DNA from 2 places in the Streptomyces sirii genome. Region 2 is predicted to be linked to the other one. Evidence: predicted binding sites of a transcription regulator. Region 2 holds the regulator's gene; the other holds the start of a gene.
The links. Region 2 encodes HrcA, which represses chaperone genes, less so after heat shock. Its sites were predicted from a motif close to TTNGCACTCNGNNNNNCNGAGTGCNAA; they were not measured.
Positions count from the first base shown of each region.

Region 1: a site for HrcA is predicted at 2,622-2,648, ahead of groES (co-chaperone GroES). Genes of this name have one in related genera too.

Region 1 covers NZ_CP147982.1:4,132,146-4,142,545, forward strand. Annotated here, with positions in the region: gene WAB15_RS18365 (ester cyclase) at 1-282, shown strand, start outside; gene groL (chaperonin GroEL) at 409-2,034, opposite strand; gene groES (co-chaperone GroES) at 2,167-2,475, opposite strand; gene WAB15_RS18380 (FtsW/RodA/SpoVE family cell cycle protein) at 2,942-4,345, shown strand; gene WAB15_RS18385 (THUMP-like domain-containing protein) at 4,408-5,649, shown strand; gene WAB15_RS18390 (hypothetical protein) at 5,633-5,998, opposite strand; gene tsaD (tRNA (adenosine(37)-N6)-threonylcarbamoyltransferase complex transferase subunit TsaD) at 6,106-7,236, opposite strand; gene WAB15_RS18400 (GNAT family N-acetyltransferase) at 7,242-7,853, opposite strand; gene tsaB (tRNA (adenosine(37)-N6)-threonylcarbamoyltransferase complex dimerization subunit type 1 TsaB) at 7,850-8,509, opposite strand; gene WAB15_RS18410 (hypothetical protein) at 8,600-9,166, shown strand; gene WAB15_RS18415 (hypothetical protein) at 9,207-9,404, opposite strand; gene tsaE (tRNA (adenosine(37)-N6)-threonylcarbamoyltransferase complex ATPase subunit type 1 TsaE) at 9,539-10,060, opposite strand; gene WAB15_RS18425 (alpha/beta fold hydrolase) at 10,146-10,400, opposite strand, start outside.
Region 2 covers NZ_CP147982.1:3,256,754-3,267,153, forward strand. Annotated here, with positions in the region: gene WAB15_RS14735 (OsmC family protein) at 81-512, shown strand; gene WAB15_RS14740 (16S rRNA (uracil(1498)-N(3))-methyltransferase) at 652-1,395, opposite strand; gene WAB15_RS14745 (nitronate monooxygenase) at 1,392-2,480, opposite strand; gene dnaJ (molecular chaperone DnaJ) at 2,616-3,749, opposite strand; gene hrcA (heat-inducible transcriptional repressor HrcA) at 3,750-4,766, opposite strand; gene WAB15_RS14760 (MBL fold metallo-hydrolase) at 4,962-5,696, shown strand; gene WAB15_RS14765 (DUF3097 domain-containing protein) at 5,785-6,618, shown strand; gene hemW (radical SAM family heme chaperone HemW) at 6,708-7,940, opposite strand; gene WAB15_RS14775 (SpoIIE family protein phosphatase) at 8,281-10,374, opposite strand.

The sequences.
Region 1 (10,400 bases), 880 kb from region 2:
ACCGTGATCGGGTCCGACGCGCTGCGGCGCGATGTCACCGGATGGCGCGCCGCCTTCGACTTCACGTTCAACCTGGAATCCCAGATCGCCCAGGGCGACGACGTGGTGACCCGGTGGACCTGGTACGGCACGCACCAGGGCGCGTTCATGGGCGTCGAGCCGACCGGCCGGAAGTGCACCATGACCGGCACCACGACCTTCCGGTTCCATGACGGAGTGGTCCAGGAAGGCTGGTGGCACTACGACGTCCTGGGCCTGATGCGGCAGCTCGGCGCGGTCTGACCGGAGCGTGCCGGCCGCGCGGCTTCCGCCAGCACGCGAGAAGGCTCCCGTTCCCACCGCTCATGAGCGGGAACAGGAGCCTTCCAGCGGCTACCGCCGGCGATCAGCCGGCTGCGCGGCTATGCGTCAGTGCGCGTGCCCGTGACCGTGGCCGGCCTCGGCCGACTCCTCCTCGGCCGGCTTCTCGACGACCAGGGTCTCGGTCGTGAGCAGCAGGGAGGCGATCGACGCGGCGTTCTCCAGGGCGGAGCGGGTGACCTTGACCGGGTCGATGACGCCGGCCTTGACCAGGTCGCCGTACTCGCCGGTGGCGGCGTTGAAGCCCTGGCCCTTGTCCTGCTCGGCGACCTTCGCGGTGATGACGTAGCCCTCGAGGCCGGCGTTCTCCGCGATCCAGCGCAGCGGCTCGACGACCGCGCGGCGGACGACGGCGACACCGGTGGCCTCGTCGCCCTCCTTGCCGAGGTTGCCCTCCAGCACCTTGGCGGCGTGCACCAGGGCGGAGCCACCACCGGAGACGATGCCCTCCTCGACCGCGGCGCGGGTCGCGGAGATGGCGTCCTCCAGACGGTGCTTCTTCTCCTTGAGCTCGACCTCGGTGGCCGCACCCACACGGATGACGCAGACGCCACCGGCGAGCTTGGCGAGGCGCTCCTGGAGCTTCTCGCGGTCCCAGTCGGAGTCGGTGGTCTCGATCTCGCCCTTGATCTGGGCGACGCGACCGGCGACGTCCTCGGCGTTGCCGCCGCCGTCGACGATGGTGGTGTCGTCCTTGGTGACGGTCACGCGGCGGGCGGAGCCCAGCACGTCCAGACCGGCCTGGTCGAGCTTGAGGCCGACCTCCTCGGCGATGACGGTGGCACCGGTGAGGGTGGCCATGTCGCCGAGCATCGCCTTGCGGCGGTCACCGAAGCCGGGGGCCTTGACGGCCACGGCGTTGAAGGTGCCACGGATCTTGTTGACGACCAGGGTCGACAGGGCCTCGCCCTCGACGTCCTCGGCGATGATCAGCAGCGGCTTGGAGCCACCCGCCTGGATGACCTTCTCCAGCAGCGGCAGCAGGTCCTGAATCGAGGCGATCTTGCCCTGGTGGATCAGGATGTACGGGTCCTCGAGGACGGCCTCCATACGCTCCTGGTCGGTGACCATGTACGGCGAGAGGTAGCCCTTGTCGAAGGCCATGCCCTCGGTGAAGTCCAGCTCCAGACCGAAGGTGTTGGACTCCTCGACGGTGATCACACCGTCCTTGCCGACCTTGTCCATCGCCTCGGCGATCAGCTCGCCGACCTGCTTGTCCTGCGCGGACAGGCCGGCGACGGCGGCGATGTCGGCCTTGTCGTCGATCGGGCGGGCGGTCGCGAGGAGCTCCTCGGACACGGCCTGCACGGCGGCGTCGATGCCCTTCTTCAGGGCGGCCGGGGAAGCGCCCGCGGCGACGTTGCGCAGGCCCTCGCGGACCAGCGCCTGGGCCAGCACGGTGGCGGTGGTGGTGCCGTCACCCGCGATGTCGTTGGTCTTGGTCGCCACCTCCTTGACGAGCTGGGCGCCCAGGTTCTCGTACGGGTCGTCGACCTCGACCTCACGGGCGATGGTGACACCGTCGTTGGTGATGGTGGGGGCACCGAACTTCTTGTCGATGACGACGTTGCGGCCCTTCGGACCGATCGTCACCTTCACCGTGTCGGCAAGCTTGTTCACGCCGCGCTCAAGGGCGCGACGGGCGTCCTCGTCGAACTTCAGGATCTTCGCCATGGGGTGCTTCAAGTCCTCTCATTGCGATCCTCGGCACGCAGTGGGGACCGCTGGGTCAAACGAACTGCGCCCCTGCCCCGGGTTGTTTAGACGCGGGAACCAGGGGCGCAGATCACGGCAATTCTTGGTGACTTACTTCTCGACGATCGCGAGCACGTCGCGGGCCGAGAGAACGAGGTACTCCTCGTTGTTGTACTTCACCTCGGTGCCGCCGTACTTGCTGTAGAGAACGATGTCACCAACGGTGACGTCGAGCTCGACGCGCTTGCCGTCCTCGATGCGGCCCGGGCCCACGGCCAGGACGACGCCCTCCTGGGGCTTCTCCTTGGCGGTGTCCGGAATGACCAGGCCCGAGGCCGTGGTCTGCTCGGCGTCGAGCGGCTGGACCACAATGCGGTCCTCAAGCGGCTTGATGGCAACCTTGGAGCTGGCGGTCGTCACGATCCGACCTCCCCCTTCGGAGATCTCACGGGGTTAACTGTCTGAGGTGGCGACCAGGTGGATCCGTCGTCGCGGGTGCCGGACCTGCCCGTCGCTGTGTTTGGCACTCCCCACTGGAGAGTGCCAACGCCGAGACTATGACGCGGTTAGCACTCGGTCAAGCGGAGTGCCAGCGCGCCGGGGGCGGGTTCCATGACGCCGGTTGACCGCGCCGCGGCCAACGGGTCCGGCGCCGGGGGCGGGTTCCCTGCCAAATCGGACACACCTTCCCGTTTCTTGGCAACCACCCCCCGGGCCACCTCGTCTACTTCCCCGACTGCCGGGCCCGCGAACCGGGCCCGGCGTGCCCTGTGGATCAGCCCGGACCGGTCCGCGACCCTGATCATCGAAGGCGGAGGAACCCGTGCGTGGACTGACCAGCGCTCCCCGGCCGGCCGGGGAGCCGGAGAGCGACGCCGAGCGCACCATGACGTTCGCCGCGTTCGAACGGGCACCGGACCGCCGCCGGACCGAGGCCTGGCTGCTCGCCCTGGTCGTGCTGATCGCCGTCTTCGGCTACGCCTACACCGGTCTGTCGATGACCGGCCGGCTGCCCGGCGGCCTGGCCGGTTTCGCCGTCAGCATGCTCTTCGTGGCTCTGGTGCCGCATCTGGTCCTGCGCCGCTTCGCCCCGCGCGCCGATCCGCTGATCCTGCCGCTGGCGACCCTGCTGACCGGGATCGGCCTGATCCTGCTGCACCGGCTGGACATCACCTACGCGCAGACCCCGCGTCTGAAGATCGCCGAGGCGGCGAGCGGCCAGCTGGTGTGGACGGTGATCGGGGTGGCGGTCTGCATCGCCATCCTGCTGGTGCTGCGCGACCACCGCATCCTCCAGCGCTATATCTATCTGACGATGGCGGTCGCCCTTGTACTGCTGATGGCGCCGGCCTTCTTCGGCGCCGACATGTACGGCGCCAAGCGCTGGATCCTGCTCGGACCGCTGTCGCTGCAGCCCGGTGAGTTCGTGAAGATCATGATCTCGGTGTTCTTCGCCGGCTACCTCACCGTCAACCGCGATGCGCTGGCGCTGGCCGGACGCCGCGTCATGGGCGTCCAGCTGCCCCCGGGACGGCAGCTCGGGCCGATCTTCACGATCTGGGCGATCAGCCTGCTGGTGCTGATCTTCGAACGGGACCTGGGCACCTCGCTGATCTTCTTCGGCGTCTTCGTGATCATGCTCTACATGGCCACCGACCGCGCCAGCTGGGTGCTGTGCGGCCTGCTGATGGCCACGGTCGGCGCGGCCGTCGTCGGCTCCCTGGAGCCGCACGTCCACGGCCGGGTCACGGCCTGGCTGGACCCCATGCGGGCCTTCACCAAGGAAGGCCGTGCGGAGGGCATGTCCGACCAGCTCGGCCAGGCGATGTTCAGCTTCGGCAGCGGCGGCATCGGCGGCAGCGGCCTGGGCCAGGGCCACCCCGAGCTGATCGGCTTCGCGGGCAACAGCGACTTCATCCTCACCACCGTCGGCGAGGAGCTGGGCCTGGCCGGGGTGATGGCGGTGCTGATGCTGTACGTGCTGCTCGCGCAGCGCGGGCTGCGGGTGGGGCTGACCGCCCGCGACCCGTTCGGCAAGCTGCTCGCGGTCGGGCTCGCCGGGGCGCTGCTGCTCCAGGTCTTCGTCGTCTCCGGAGGCGTCACCGGCCTGATCCCGCTGACCGGCAAGGCCCTGCCGTTCCTGGCCAAGGGCGGCTCGTCGCTGGTCGCGAACTGGGTGATGGTGGCACTGCTGTTGCGGATCAGCGACCATGCACAGCGCCGCCGCGAGCCGGAGGGCGCGGGCCAGGACCGGCCACGCCGGGGACGGCGCGGCCGCCGGGCGGCGTAGGGCGTGTCTGTGCGGTCTCCGTGGGCCTGCGGTGTCCGGCACCGCACCTCGCCTGGACCACAATGGTGCAGGTGACCGACCTCGACACCTTCTCCGCGCTGCTGGCCCCCGAGGGGCAGGCACTGCTGGCCGAACTGCGCGACCACGACCCGGCGGACGAGCTGGCGGCCGCGACCCGGCTGCGCCGCGACCACCCCGCCCCGCTGGTCTCCGCCGCGCTCGGCCAGGCCCGGCTGCGGCAGCGCGCGGCGGCCAAGTTCGGGGCGGACGCGCGGCTGATGTACTTCACGCCCAACGGCGTCGAGCAGTCCACCCGTACCGCGGTCGCCGCCCACCGCGCCGCCCGGCTCGCCGCGCTGGGCGTGCGTTCACTGGCCGACCTGTGCTGCGGCATCGGCGGCGACGCGATCGCGCTGGCCCGCGCCGGGATCCGCGTACTGGCCGTCGACCGCGACCCGCTGGCCTGCGCGGCGGCGCGGGCGAACGCCGAGGCGCTGGGGCTCGCGGAGCTGATCGAGGTGCGCTGCGCGGACGTGGCGGAGGTGGACACCGCCGGATACGACGCGGTGTTCGTGGATCCGGCGCGGCGCAGTAAAGCCCGGGGTGGGCGGATCTTCGATCCGGAGGCGTACTCGCCGCCGCTGTCCTGGGCCGTCGAGGCGGCCCGTACGGCCCCGTTCGCGGCGCTGAAGATCGCGCCGGGGGTGCCGCACGACGCGCTTCCCGAGGACGCCGAGACGGAGTGGATCTCCGACGCGGGCGAGGTGAAGGAGGCGGTGGTGTGGTTCGCCCGGTCCCCCGGCGGCACCCCCGCTCCGATGCCCGGCGGCCGCCGCGCCACCCTGCTGCCGGCCGGCGACTCCCTGCTGGGCACCGGCCTGCCGGACCCCGAGCCGGGTCCGGTCGGGGACTGGCTCTACGAACCGGACGGCGCGGTCATCCGCGCCCACCTCGTGGCCGATGTCGCCCAACAACTCGGCGGGCGGCTGATCGACCCGACGATCGCGTACATCACCGCGGACCGGCTGACGGCCACCCCGTACGCGACCGCCTATGCGCTCACCGACGTACTGCCGTTCAACGTCAAGAAGCTCAAGGCGCTGCTGCGCGAGCGGGGTGTCGGCACCGCGGTGATCAAGAAGCGCGGCTCGGCGGTCGAGCCCGAGGAGCTGCGCAGGAAGCTGAAGCTGGGCGGCGGCGGCAACTCCTGCACGATCTTCCTCACCCGGGTCGCCGGCGCCCCCACCATGCTGCTGGGGCACCCCGCGGACGCGCCCGGGCCGTCACTCACGCCAGGTCGGTGAGGTCCTCGGCGTAGATCTGGGAGAGCGGCTGCGGGCCGACGTACTGCTGGCAGGTGCACTGGCCGGCCTCGTACTGGACCGGCTTGTGGTCGGCGTCCCAGGCCACCGCGACCTCCACCCGCTCATGGCACTTGCCCTTCTTGTCGTGCTTGGCGAGGTGGTGGGTGCAGCCGCACACCGGCTCCGGCGGTTTCTGGGCGGCCGCCAGCTCCTGACGTTCCGCACGCGCGGTCTCCAGGCGCTCCATCTTGCGCTCGTGGCGGGTGCGCAGCGCCGTACGGGCGGTGTCGGCGACCTTCGCGAAGCCACCCGCCATGAAGAAGATGAAGACCCACCAGAACCAGTCCACAGCCTGCCGCCTCCCCACGCGCGCGCCCGGTGCCGCTCCAGGGTAAGACCTCGGGGCGGGCGCGGGTCCGGGGGAGGCGGACCTTGTCACCGATCCTCAGAAGATGCTCACGGGTAGAGGTTCCGCTTGCTCGTCTCGTGGACGTGATCATGGCTGTGGCCGTGACCGTGGTCGTCCTCGGCCGGCTGCCCCGGCACATGCGGTTCGGTGACCGGGAGCGAGGAGTCCGCGGACAGGTCCCAGTGCGAGGCCGCGCGCCCGCGCGCCACCATCTCCGCGCCCAGGGCGGCGACCATCGCGCCGTTGTCGGTGCACAGCTTGGGCCGCGGCACCCGCAGGGTGATCCCGGCGTCCTCGCAGCGGCGCTGGGCCATCGCCCGCAGCCGGGAGTTGGCCGCGACCCCGCCGCCGATCATCAGGTGGTCCACACCGTTGTCCTTGCAGGCCCGTACGGCCTTGCGGGTCAGGACGTCGACCACCGCCTCCTGGAAGGACGCCGAGACGTCCGCGACCGGGACCTCCTCGCCGGCCGCCCGCTTGGCCTCGATCCAGCGGGCCACGGCCGTCTTCAGGCCGGAGAAGGAGAAGTCGTAGATCGGGTCGCGGGGGCCGGTCAGACCGCGCGGGAAGCGGATCGCCTCGGGGTCGCCCTCGCGGGCGTAGCGGTCGATGACCGGGCCGCCCGGGAAGCCGAGGTTCAGCACCCGCGCGACCTTGTCGAAGGCCTCGCCCGCCGCGTCGTCGATCGTCGAACCCAGCGGCCGCACGTCGGAGGTGATGTCGGGGGCCAGCAGGAGGGAGGAGTGGCCGCCGGAGACCAGCAGGGCCATCGTGGGCTCCGGCAGCGGGCCGTGTTCGAGCTGGTCGACGCAGATGTGCGAGGCGAGGTGGTTGACGCCGTAGAGCGGCTTGCCGAGCGCGTAGGCGTACGCCTTGGCGGCCGAGACGCCGACCAGCAGCGCACCGGCCAGGCCCGGTCCGGCGGTGACCGCGATGCCGTCCAGATCGCTCGCCGCGACCCCGGCCTCCTTCAGCGCCCGCTGGATGGTGGGGACCATCGCCTCCAGATGGGCCCGGGAGGCCACCTCCGGCACCACTCCGCCGAAGCGCGCGTGCTCGTCGACGCTGGAGGCGACCGCGTCGGCCAGCAGCGTGTGGCCGCGGACGATGCCGACACCGGTCTCGTCGCAGGAGGTCTCGATGCCGAGGACGAGCGGTCCGCCGCGTGAGTCAGCCATGATTCTCAAGTTCCTTGTACGGAGGGTGCTTCGGAGGAGGTCTGGGTGGTACGGCGCATCACGAGGGCGTCGACGTTGCCGGGCTGGTAGTAGCCGCGGCGGAAGCCGATCGGCTCGAAGCCGAAGCGCTCGTAGAGGCGCTGGGCGCGGAGGTTGTCGACCCGCACCTCCAGCAGCACCTCATGGCACTCGAAGTCCGTCGCGGCGCCGAGGAGTTCGGTCAGCAGCCGGGCGCCGAGGCCGCTGCCCCACTGGTCGCGGGCGGTGGCGATGGTCTGGACGTCGCCGGTGCCGTCGATGGCGGCCAGCCCGGCGTAGCCCACGATCCGGCCTTCCCGCCCGTCACCCGACCTCCGCCCCTCATCGGCGCCGCTGCGCGGCGGCACCTCCAGTTCGGCGACGAGGTAGCGGCGGGTGGCGAAATCCCCGCGGGCGTGGGCCAGCTCCGACCAGAACATGCCGGCCGACCAGGCGTCCTCGGGGAAGAGCTCGCGCTCCAGCTCCAGCACCGGCGCTATGTCCCACCAGCGCATCTCGCGCAGCGCAGCAGGTTCAGGGCTGCCGCCGCGCAGTGGCGCCGTTGAGGGGCGGTGGTCGGGTGAGGGGCCGGCCGTCACTTCGGGGTGACCACCTTGTAGTTGGCGGGCACCTGGGCGTCCGGGCGGCGCAGATACAGCGGCTGCGGCGGCAGCAGCTCCTGGCCCGCGGCCAGTCTCTCCGCGGCCAGCGCGGCGAGCGCCGCGGCGGACTGGTGCTCGGGCGCCTCGCGCCGCAGACCGGTGAAGACGCCGTCGTAGAGCACCGCGCCCGCGCCCACGGCCGGGACGCCGGCCACCTGGTCGGCGATGTCGGCGGGGCGGTCGACGGCCGGTTCGGTCAGGCGCGTACGGGCGTCGGCGTAGCGCGCCCAGTAGACCTCCTTGCGGCGGGCGTCGGTGGCCACGACGAAGGGCTCGGTGAGTTCGGCGGCGTAGGCGAGGCCGTCCAGCGTGCACAGGCCGTGGACGGGCACGTCGAGCGCGGCCCCGAACGTGGCGGCGGTCACCAGGCCGACCCGCAGACCGGTGTAGGGCCCGGGGCCCACGCCGACCACGATGTCGCTGACCTCGTCGAGCTTGCGGCCGGCCGCGCGCAGCACCCGGTCGACGGCGGGCAGCAGCAGCTCGCCGTGCCGGCGCGCGTCCACATCGCGGGACTCGGCGAGGACGTCCGTCCCGTCATGCAGCGCGACGGTGACGGCGGGGGTGGCGGTGTCAAGAGCAAGCAGCAGCACGCCCTCAAGCCTACGGCGCGGCCGGCGGTGCCCCGTCCCCTGCTACCGTCGCCCCCGAAGCAGGGGAACGTACGGAAAGGTGGCACAGCGGTGCCCTCTAAGAGCAGCACGATCGTCACCGCACTGACCACGGCTGCCGTCGTCGTGGTCGGTTTCCTCGGCTACCAGGCCGCGGCGTCCGCTCCGGACAGCCTCACCCCGGCCCGCAAGGACGGCCACAGCGCCTCCAAGGGCCACTCGGACCGGCCCGGCAAGAAGGCCGGGACGTCGGCCCCGGTCTCGGTCCCCGCCGCCTCCGGCAAGGGCCGGCGGGTCGTCTACTCGCTGGGCGGCAAGCGGATCTGGCTGGTCGACGCCAAGGGCGGTGCGCTGCGTACGTTCACGGTCACGCCGAGCACGGTGCACCCGCCGCTGGGGACGTACACGGTCGGCTCGCGGTCGGTGAGCGTCACGGGCTCGGACGGGATCGCGATCGAGCACGTCGTGCGGTTCACCACGGTCGACGCCGTCACCATCGGTTTCAGCGCGGCGGTCGACGGCTCCCGGCCCGACCCGGGCTCGTCGAAGCGGACCGGCGGGATCCGTGAGTCGCGGGAGGACGGCAAGGCGATGTGGGACTTCGCGCTGCAGGGCACCAAGGTCGTCGTGGTCGCCTGACCGCGCGCCCTCGGGCCGGCTCCCTCTTGGCCCATACGGGCTACGCCGCGTCGCGCCCCCGGGTGGACGCGGGCGTCTCCTCGCCCTCCGTGGGCTCGTCCGCGGGCTTGCCCTGGCGGGGCGCGGTGGCCTCCTCGGGGGCGTCAGGGGGCGTGGAGACGGCGCTGGCCGCGGCACACGCCGCCAGCAGCTCATTCATCGTCGGCGTCTCGCGCGCATCGTGCTGGTGGGCGGACATGGACGCCTCCCGGGGCTCCTGGGGCAAGCGACAGAAGCTAGGCTCGCTACTTAGGCACACCTAACTGGGGTCTCCACCCATGTCACCACGCGCGATACCGACTGCGCAACATCTTACCGACGGCTTGTCGGAAACTACGGTACGAGCAGGCCGTCCAGCTCCGCGCCCGACCACCGGGCACCGAGTCCGGTGACCGTCACCTCGCGCACATCGTCGACCTCGTCCTCCGGGTGGGGCGCGTCGGCGCCCACCGCGCGGCCGATGACGACGTGCAGCCGGTCGTCGGACAGCTCCTCGACCTTGCCCTCGCCCCACTCCACGACCACCACCGACTCCGGCAGCGAGACGTCGAGGTCCAGGTCCTCCATCTCGTCCAGCCCGCCGCCGAGGCGGTAGGCGTCGACGTGCACCAGCGCGGGGCCGCCGGTCAGCGAGGGGTGCACCCGGGCGATGACGAAGGTGGGCGAGGTCACGGCGCCGCGCACACCCAGCCCCTCGCCCAGGCCGCGGGTCAGCGTGGTCTTGCCGGCGCCCAGCTCACCGGTGAGCAGCACCAGGTCGCCGGGGCGCAGCAGCGGGGCCAGCCTGCGGCCCAACTCCTGCATCTGGTCGGGGGACTTGACGGTTACATGGGCGATCGCGCCGGTGGAGCTCATGCCGCAAATGGTACGTCCTGCCCCTCGCCCGACCACCACCCCTGATCGACACCGCCGTGCGGCGGCACGCTGCGCGCCCGCGGCCTCAGGCCCGCGCGTGCCGTGAGCTGCGGGCCGCCGCGCTCGCCCGCTCCACCAGCGACACCAGGTGCTCGTTGACCAGCTCTGGCCGTTCCAGCATCACCAGATGCCCGGCGCCGGGGACGCACACCAGCTCCGCGTCGGGCAGCATCTCGGCGATCGTCCGGCTGTGGTCGGCGGGGGTGATCAGGTCGTTCTCCCCGGCGAGCACCAGCGCGGGCACCGCGTCGTACGCCACCAGCGCCTCGGTCTTGTCATG
Region 2 (10,400 bases):
ACCCGTTGGCGCCACGCGACCCCCGGGGATCACTAAGCTGAGCGGTGATCACTTTCGCCCACAACCGGGAGTTATGCACCATGGCAACCACGCGCACCGCCCAGACCCACTGGGAAGGCAACCTCCTGGAGGGGAAGGGCACCGTCGCCCTGGCGTCCTCCAACATCGGTACGTACGACGTGAACTGGCCCGCCCGCGCGGAGCAGCCGAACGGCGTGACCAGCCCCGAGGAGCTGATCGCCGCGGCCCACTCCTCCTGCTACTCGATGGCCTTCTCGCACGGCCTGGCGGGCCAGGGCTACACCGTGGCGTCCCTGGACACCAAGGCCGATGTCACCTTCCAGCCCGGTGAGGGCATCACCGGCATCGTCCTGACCGTCAAGGCCAGCGTCCCCGGCCTGTCCGAGGCGGACTTCCAGGCGGCGGCCGAGGCGGCCAAGAAGAACTGCCCGGTGAGCCAGGCGCTGGCGGGCGTCAAGAACATCACGCTGAACGCCGAACTGCTGGGCTGACGCGGAGGCCGGCCCGTACCGGCCGGCCGGCCGTTGACCGAACGGCGGTGCGTCGACGGGCTTTTGGGGCCGGTCGGCGCACCGCCGCGTTGTCGGTGCGCCGTGCGACGGTTCCTTCGGCAGCGACCCCGGGGGTTCCCTAGCTCCAGCGGCCCGTGCGGCCCAGCAGCAGGGCCGTGGCCGCCGTGCCCGCGGTGGAGGTGCGCAGGACGGTCGTACCCAGGCGGTACGGCTTGGCACCGGCCTCGGCGAAGACGGCGAGCTCCTCCGGGGAGACGCCCCCCTCGGGGCCGACGACGAGCACGATACGGCCGGTGGCGGGGAGTTCGGCGGTGGCCAGCGGAGTGCTGCCCTCCTCGTGGAGGACGGCCGCGAAGTCGGCGTCGGCCAGCAGGGCGGCGACCTGCTTCGTCGTCAGCGGGTCGGCGACCTCCGGGAAGGTCAGCCGCCGGGACTGTTTGCCCGCCTCACGGGCCGTGGCGCGCCATTTGCCCAGCGACTTGGCGGCCCGCTCGCCCTTCCACTGGGTGACGCAACGCGCCGCCGGCCAGGGCACGATGGCGTCCACACCGGTCTCGGTCATCGTCTCGACGGCCAGCTCGCCGCGGTCGCCCTTGGGGAGCGCCTGGACGACGGTGATGACCGGGTCCGGCGGATCGTCGGTGCGCAGCTCCGCGACGGCGACGACGAGCGTGTCCTTGCCCTCGACCGAGGCGACCGTGCCGTAGGCGCCGGTCCCATGACCGTCCGTCAGTACGACCTCCTCGCCGGCCCGCAGCCGCCGTACCGACACCGCGTGCCGGCCCTCGGGGCCGTCCAGGGTCAGCGTGCCGCCGGCCCGTGCCTGCGCGAGCGAGTCGACGAGGAAGACCGGCGCGGTCATGACGCGCCGCTGTTGCCGGGGCGGGCCAGAGCGGCCCGTGCCGCGTCGGTTTCGGCCGCCAGGACCTCGACGAGCTGCGCCGCGGGCAGTTCCCTGGCCAGCCGGTGCCCCTGCCCCGCCCACAGGTTCATGGCCTGCGCGTCGCCCGCCTTGGCCGCGGCCTTGCGGACGGTGGAGGTGAGGTAGTGGACGGCGGGGTAGGCGGCCGGGGCGTACGGGCCGTGTTCGCGCAGGAAGCGGTTCACCAGTCCGCGGGCCGGGCGCCCGGAGAACGCCCGGGTCAACTCCGTATGCGTGAACAGGGGGTTGGTCAGCGCCTGCTTGTGCAGCGGGTTGGCGCCGGACTCGGGGGTGGCGAGGAAGGCCGTCCCCAGCTGCGCCATCGTCGCCCCTGCGGCCAGTACGGCGGCGATCTGCGCCCCGCGCATCAGCCCGCCCGCGGCGATCACCGGGATCTGCACGGCCTCGCGGACCTGGCCGAGCAGCGCCAGCAGCCCCAGCCCCGCACCGGTCCCGTCCGCGTGCGGATCGTCCCGGTGGGTGCCCTGATGGCCGCCGGCCTCCACGCCCTGCACACACACCGCGTCCGCGCCCGACCACTGCGCGGCCTGCGCCTCGGCCGCCGTGGTGGCCGTCACGACGGTGTACGTACCGACCTTGGCGAAGGCGTCGAGGACGGCGCGCGAGGGGCAGCCGAAGGTGAAGGACACCAGCGGCACCGGGTCCTCCCGCAGTATCGCGAGCTTGGCCTCGTAGCCGTCGTCGCTGGGCCCGTCGGTCTCGCCGAGCTCGGTCTCGTACCAGGCGGCCTCGCCCGCGAGCTGCTCGCGGTAGACCTCGACGGCGGCGGTGTCGGCCAGCGAGGGCTGCGGCATGAAGAGATTGACGCCGAAGGGCCGGTCGGTCAGCGACCGCAGCTGTTTGATCTCCTGGTACATGCCGTCGGCGGTCTTGTAACCGGCGGCGAGGAAGCCGAGACCGCCGGCGCCGCAGACGGCGGCGGCCAGCTCGGGACCGGAGCCGCCTCCCGCCATCGGCGCCTGCACGATCGGATAGCGGCAGAGATCGGTCAGTGCGGTGGACATGAGCACATCGTGTCACGGGAAACGCCGAGCCCCCGCACCAGGGGCTCGGCGCGGGTACACGCCTGGGGCGCGCCGGATCGGCCATGGTCCGGAGCCACTCACTCCCGTAGCCCCGGACCCCGGAACCGCCGTGGCCTACCGCCCGTTGAACGCGTCCTTCAGTCGGGAGAACAACCCCTGCTGCCCCGGCTGAAACTGGCCCGTGGGGCGCTCCTCGCCGCGCAGCTTGGCGAGCCGCCGCAGCAGCTCCTCCTGCTCGGGATCGAGCTTGGTCGGGGTCTGCACCTCGACATGGACGATGAGATCGCCGCGGCCGTTGCCCCGCAGATGCGTCACCCCGCGCTGGTGCAGCGGAATCGACTGCCCGGACTGGGTGCCGGGCCGCACATCGATCTCCTCCATCCCGTCCAGCGTCTCCAGCGGGCACTTCGTGCCCAGCGACGCCGCCGTCATCGGGATGGTGACCGTGCAGTGCAGATCGTCCCCGCGCCGCTGGAAGACCTGGTGCGGCAGCTCGTGGATCTCGACGTAGAGGTCGCCGGCGGGGCCGCCGCCGGGGCCGACCTCGCCCTCGCCCGCGAGCTGGATCCGGGTGCCGTTGTCGACACCGGCCGGGATCTTGACCGTCAGCGTGCGACGGGAACGGATCCGCCCGTCGCCCGCGCACTCGGGGCACGGCGTCGGCACGACCGTGCCGAAGCCCTGGCACTGCGGGCACGGCCGCGACGTCATGACCTGGCCGAGGAAGGACCGGGTGACCTGCGAGACCTCACCGCGGCCGCGGCACATGTCACAGGTCTGCGCCGAGGTCCCCGGCGCCGCGCCCTCACCGGTGCACGTCGTGCAGACCACGGCGGTGTCGACCTGGATGTCCTTGGTCGTGCCGAAGGCGGCCTCGTTCAGCTCGATGTCGAGCCGGATCATGGCGTCCTGGCCGCGGCGGGTGCGCGAGCGCGGTCCGCGCTGCGAGGCCGTGCCGAAGAAGGCGTCCATGATGTCGGAGAAGTTGCCGAAGCCCGCGCCGAAGCCGCCCGCGCCGCCACCGCCAGACTGCGACAGCGGGTCTCCGCCGAGGTCGTAGACCTGCTTCTTCTGCGGATCCGACAGGACCTCGTAAGCGGCGTTGATCTCCTTGAACCGCTCCTGGGTCTTGGGATCCGGGTTCACGTCCGGGTGCAGCTCGCGCGCCAGCCTCCGGAAGGCCTTCTTGATCTCGTCCTGCGAGGCATCGCGCCGTACGCCCAGGACCGCGTAGTAATCCGTGGCCACTTACGACTCCGCCAGGATCTGTCCGACGTAACGTGCCACTGCGCGTACCGCTCCCATCGTTCCGGGGTAGTCCATGCGGGTCGGTCCGACCACGCCGAGTTTGGCGACTGCCTCGTCGCCCGAACCGTAACCGACCGCGACGACCGATGTGGACGTCAGGCCTTCGTGGGCATTCTCATGCCCGATACGTACGGTCATGCCCGAGTCCTTGGCCTCGCCGAGCAACTTGAGCAGCACCACATGCTCCTCAAGGGCCTCCAGCACCGGACGGATGGTCAGGGGGAAATCGTGACCGAAGCGCGTGAGATTGGCGGTGCCGCCGATCATCAGCCGCTCTTCGGTCTCCTCCACCAAAGTCTCCAGCAACACCGACAGCACTGTCGAGACCGTGCTGCGGTCGTCCTGTTCGAAGGACTCCGGAAGATCCTGCACCAACGGCGGCACATCCGCGAACCGGCGCCCCACGACCCGGCTGTTGAGCCGCGCCCGCAGGTCCGCCAGCGAGGTCTCGGCGAACGGCGTCTGGCAGTCGATCAGCCGCTGCTCGACCCGTCCGGTGTCGGTGATCAGTACGAGCATCAACCGGGCCGGGGCCAGCGCCAGCAGCTCGACGTGCCGGACCGTGGACCGCGTCAGGGACGGGTACTGCACCACCGCGACCTGCCGGGTCAGCTGCGCCAGCAGCCGCACCGTGCGGCCCACCACGTCGTCGAGGTCGACGGCGCCGTCCAGGAAGTTCTGGATCGCCCGCCGCTCCGGGCTGGACAGCGGCTTGACGCCGGCCAGCTTGTCGACGAAGAGGCGGTAGCCCTTGTCGGTCGGGATCCGCCCCGCGCTCGTGTGCGGCTGGGCGATGAAGCCCTCGTCCTCCAGGGCTGCCATGTCGTTGCGGACGGTGGCCGGGGAGACCCCCAGCTGATGCCGCTCGGTGAGCGCCTTGGAGCCGACCGGCTCCTCCGTCCCGACATAGTCCTGGACGATGGCGCGCAGCACTTCGAGCCTGCGTTCGCTGAGCATTCCCGCGCACCTCCAGTCCGGCCGTCCGCCGTTTCGTTACTCCTGGCACTCACACGGGCCGAGTGCCAGACCCGGAGCCAGTGTACGGCCGGGTAGCACGGCCACGGCAAGGGTGACCTCCCGCGGCGTCCGCCGGATGACCGTCTTCGGCCGATCCGCCGGGCAACGCTATCGCGATGGAGCTAGCGTCTCGGTATGGGCACTGCTTGGGAAGAGGCCGGGTGGGAACAGCTCGGTGACGGTGTCGCCAGGCGCCGGATGCCGGGCTGGGACGAGACGATCGGCGTGATCACCGGGTCGGCCGGCGTCATGATCGTGGACACCGGTGCGAGCATCCGGGACGGCGCGGACCTGCGTCGGGCGATCCGCGGCGTACTGGGCCGGGAAGTGACGCATGTCGCGCTCACCCACCCGCATTTCGATCATGTGCTGGGCACCGCCGCGTTCGCGGGCGTCGAGGTGTTCGGCGCGGCCGGCCTGGGCGAGCTGCTCCGGCGCGGCAAGGACGAGCTGCGGCACGACGCGATGCGCCACGGCGTCGAGCGGGACGCCGCGGCGGAGGCCGCCGATCTGCTGGTCGCCCCGCACCACCACGTGCACGGCCAGCTGACCGTCGATCTCGGCGACCGGCAGGTGCTGCTGGCCAACGTGGGTCCCGGCCACACCGCCCACGACCTGGCGGTCCTGGTGCCCGGCCGGCACGGTGCACCCGAGATCGTCTTCTGCGGCGACCTGGTCGAGGAGTCCGGCGAACCGCAGGCCGGCCCGGACGCGCTGCCCCAGCAGTGGCCCGCGGCCCTGGACCGCCTGCTGGCCCTCGGAGGCGAGGACGCGCGGTACGTCCCCGGCCATGGCGCCGTGGTCGACGCCGCCTTCGTCCGCGCCCAGCGCGACGCCCTGACGGCCCTCTTCGGCGTCCCGCCCTCCTGAGGGCCGGTCTCCGCCGCGATCGGGGCCCGCTGCCTTGGGGCCCGCCGTCTTCGGGTCCCGTCGCCGTGATCTCGTATAGAACAGGCCCATGCAGAGCAAGCGCTACAGCCCCGACCTGACCCCGCCCTGGAAGACGCGGCGCCCCGCGCCCGAGGTGCCGGCCGACCCCGATCTGGTCGTCGAGGAGGTCACCACGGGCTTCTGCGGCGCCGTGATCCGCTGCGAGAAGACCGCCGAGGGGCCCACGGTCACCCTGGAGGACCGCTTCGGCAAGCACCGCGTCTTCCCCATGACCCCGCGCGGCTTCCTCCTGGAGGGCAAGGTCGTCACCCTCGTGCGCCCGCAGCACCGCCCATCGCCCGACGGCCCCGCCCGTACGGCCTCGGGATCACTCGCCGTCCCCGGCGCCCGCGCCCGGGTCGCACGCGCCGGGCGCATCTATGTGGAGGGCCGGCACGACGCCGAGCTGGTCGAGCGGGTCTGGGGCGACGATCTGCGCATCGAGGGCGTCGTCGTGGAGTACCTGGAGGGCATCGACGACCTCCCGGCGATCGTCCGCGGCTTCTCCCCCGGACCTGACGCCCGGCTGGGGGTGCTGGTGGACCACCTGGTGCCCGGCTCCAAGGAGTCCCGCATCGCCGCCGAGGTCACCGGCGAGCACGCCCTGGTCGTGGGCCACCCGTACATCGACGTGTGGGAGGCCGTGAAGCCGTCGTCGGTGGGGATCGCGGCATGGCCCGCCGTCCCGCACGGCCAGGACTGGAAGACGGGGGTGTGCCGGGCGCTGGGCTGGCCGGAGAACACGGGGGCGGCGTGGCAGCGGATTCTGTCCTGCGTGCGGTCCTACAAGGACCTGGAGCCGCAACTCCTCGGGCGGGTCGAGGAGTTGATCGATTTCGTCACGGTCGGCGGGGACGGATGACGCGGCGGGGCCGGGCGACGGCGGTCACGGGTGACGCGGCGGGGACAGGCGGGGCCGGGCGACGAGGTGGGGATCACCCGGCCGGGTGATCAGTCCACCAGGGCCCGCACGACGGCGTCGGCCAGCAGCCGCCCCCGGAGGGTCAGCACGGCCCGCCCCGCCTCGTACGGCGCCGGCTCCAGCAGCCCGTCGGCCAGCGCCCGCGCCGCCGCGCGCGCTCCCGCCGGGGCGAGGATGTCGAGCGGGCAGCCGTCCGACAGCCGCAGCTCCAGCAGGATGCGTTCGACGCGGCGGTCCTCGTCGGCCAGCACCTCGCGCCCCGCGCCCGGGGAGCGGCCCTCGGCCAGGGCCTGGGCGTAGGCGCCCGGATGCTTGACGTTCCACCAGCGGACGCCGCCGATGTGGCTGTGGGCGCCGGGGCCGGCGCCCCACCAGTCGGCACCGGTCCAGTACAGCTCGTTGTGGCGGCAGCGGGCGGCCTCGGTGGTGGCCCAGTTGGAGACCTCGTACCAGGTGAAACCGGCGGCGGAGAGCCGCTCCTCGGCCATCAGGTAGCGGTCGGCGTGGACGTCGTCGTCGGTCATCGGGACCTCGCCGCGGCGGATCCGGCGGGCCAGCTGGGTGCCCTCCTCGACGATCAGGGCGTAGGCGGAGATGTGGTCGGGACCGGCGCCCAGGGCGGCGTCGAGGGACGCCCGCCAGTCGTCGTCGGTCTCACCGGGGGTGCCGTAGATCAGATCGAGGTTGACGTGCTCGAAGCCGGCCGCACGGGCCTCGGCGACGCAGGCCTCGGGGCGGCCGGGGGTGTGCGTACGGTCGAGGATCTTCAGTACGTGCTGCCGGGCGCTCTGCATGCCGAAGGAGACGCGGTTGAAGCCGCCCGCGCGCAGCTCGGCCAGGTAGCGGGGATCGACGGACTCGGGGTTGGCCTCGGTGGTGATCTCGGCGTCCGGCGCCAGGCCGAATTCGTCGCGGATGGCCGCCAGCATGCGGGCGAGGTCGGCGGCGGGCAGGAGGGTGGGGGTGCCGCCGCCCACGAAGACCGTCTCGACCGGGCGCGGGTCGTCGCCCAGCACCTTGCGGGCCTGGCGGATCTCCGCCACGACGGTGTCGGCGTAGTTGTCGCGGGAGGCCAGGGCGCCGCCGGAGCCGCGCAGCTCGCTCGCGGTGTAGGTGTTGAAGTCGCAGTAGCCGCAGCGGGTCGCGCAGTACGGCACGTGCAGATAGAAGCCGAGGGGCCGCCCGGCCGCCCCCGCCAGGGCATGACGGGGCAGCGCCCCGTGCTCGGGCATCGGCTCACCATCAGGCAGTGCGGAAGGCATGGAAACCATTGTCCGTCATGCGGCACGGAGCACGGTCCTCCCGCCGGAACGGCTGGAGAATGCCTGGGGTTCCTGGGGTTCCTGGGGTGCCCGGGGAGCCCAGGGTGCCTGGGGAGCCCGGGGTGCCTGGGGAGCCCGGGGTGCCTGGGGAGCGGCTGACGGAAACGCCCGGTGGGCCCGGCCCGCCTGACGGGAATACCCTCCCCGCCCACCCCGTTGTGGCCCCGCAGGGGGCCCGCGCATCCCCTACGGGATCTGTTCCCACCAGCCTTACGGGAAGCGCCGCCGCCTACGGAACGCCGCCCGCCCCACGCGCCCCAGAAGTGACCGACCGCCCGCCCTACGGCGGACCGCCCGCCGCCTGGAGGACCAGGAGGGCCAGGTCGTCGTCGGGCGGGGTCGGGTCGAAGGCGTGGACCGTGTTGCGGATGTGGTCGGCCAGGGCGGTGGCGCCGAGGCCGGTGCCGGCGGCGAGGGCCGTGGCCAGGCCGTCCTCGTCGTCGAAGAGCCGGCGCCCGGAGCGGCGCTCGGTGACCCCGTCGGTGACGCACAGCAGCGTCTCACCGGGGCAGAGGTCAAACGATTCGCTGACGTACGCGGCGTCCTCGACCACCCCGAGCAGCATCTGCGGTGCCGCGACCACCCGGACCGCGCCGTCCGCGCCCAGCACCAGCGGCAGCGGGTGGCCGGCGCTGGCAAGGGTGCAGCGGGCGCCTCCCGCGCCGCCGGGGTACGGGACGATCTCGCCGTAGAGCAGGGACAGGAAGCGGGCCTGTTCGCCCTCCTCGCGGATCTCCACCGGCGCCTCCGCTCCTGCGCCGGCCGCCGCCACCGCCGCCGCCACCGCCGCGACCGAGTCCGCCGCCTCTCGGGCCATGGTCTTGTTGAGTCGGTCGAGCACCTCCGCCACACCGAACCCGTCGCGGGCCAGCAGCCGCAGCACCGGCCGGGCCAGCCCGGTCACCGCGGCCGCCTCGGGCCCGCTGCCGCAGACATCGCCGAGCGCGAAGCACCAGCGGCCGTCCCCGGCGTCGAAGAGGTCCCAGAAGTCGCCGCCCGCCCAGGCACCCTCGCGCGGCTCGTAGACCACCGCCGACTCCACTCCGGGCACCTCCGCCCGGCCCCGGGGCAGCAGCCGGCGCTGCAGCACCTGGCTGATGCGCTCCTGGCGGCTGTACGCGCGTGCCGTGGCCACCGCACGCGCCACCCGCCGCCCCAGGTCCTCGATCAGGACGACGACCTCGTCGGGGATGCGCGGCAACCCGCCCCGGCCCAGCAGCAGCGTGCCGAACCGGCGGCCGCCGGCGACCAGGGGGCAGGCCAGCGCCGCGCCGCCCGGCTCCGCACCCGGTTCGTCCGGCCAGGGCCAGGGGACCGCGGTGGGCGCGCGGCCCGGCGCGGCGGTGCCGGGCACTTCCGGCGGCTGTTTCTCCAGTGCCGTACGCAGCGAATCGATCCGGCTCTCGCTGCTGTGCCAGACGCGGGCGAGCCGCTGCTCCTCGACGCTCGCCGCGATGCCTCGGCCGGGCGCGCCGCCGTCGCCGTCGTAGAGCCAGACGGCACACCAGTCGGCGAGCCGCGGCACGATCAGCTGGGCGGCGAGCGCGGCGACCTGATCGGCGTCGAGCTGGCCGGAGAGCAGGTCGGAGGCCTCGGCGAGGAACGACAGGGCGCCGGTCTCGACCCGGTCGGCGTCCAGCTCGCGGCGGGTGGCCCGGCGCGGTGCGGGGGCGAGGAGTTCGGCGGCCCGCAGTTCGCGCTGCAGCAGCTGATCGGCGTAGGCGATCTCCGGCTCGGGCCGTGCGCCGGCGTCCGGCGCGTCCACCGGCAGGCGGAACCACACGGTCTTCATCGCCCGGCGGTAGGTGATGCCCCAGGATTCGGCGACCGCGCTGATCAACTGCAGTCCGTGGCCGCCGCTTTCGGAGCTGTCGCCGTCGGCGGTGGCGCTGTCGGCCAGGGGGCCGTCGGACGGGGTGCCCTCGCATTCGGGGCTGCCGGACGCGCTGCGCCGCGCGCGGGCGCGGATCGGCTGTGCCGGATGGCGGTCGGAGACCTCGATGACGACGCCGGGCACGGGGGCCGGGTCGGCCTCGTCGTTCCGCTCGCCCGCCGCCGCCAGCCGGCAACACAGCTCGACGGTGGTGCCCGCGTGCACCACCGCGTTCGTCACCAACTCGCTGACCAGCAGCACCGCTTCGTCCGCGAGCCGATCGGTGAGCCCCTCCGCGCCGGGCAGCCGCTGGGCGGCCCAGTCGACGAAGGCGGCCCGGACGAACTGCCGGGCGGCGGCAGCGGCCTGCGGATCCCCCGGCAGGCCGGCCCGCAGGGAGCGGGCGGCGGGTCCGGCCGCGGGTTGGGCGTCGGCTCCTTCCGTCGTCGTGCGCGTCGCCGTGACGTCGTCGTCCCGTGGAGACGAAGTGGTCGTCCGCATTGAGCAACTCCCGAGCAGCTCCGCTA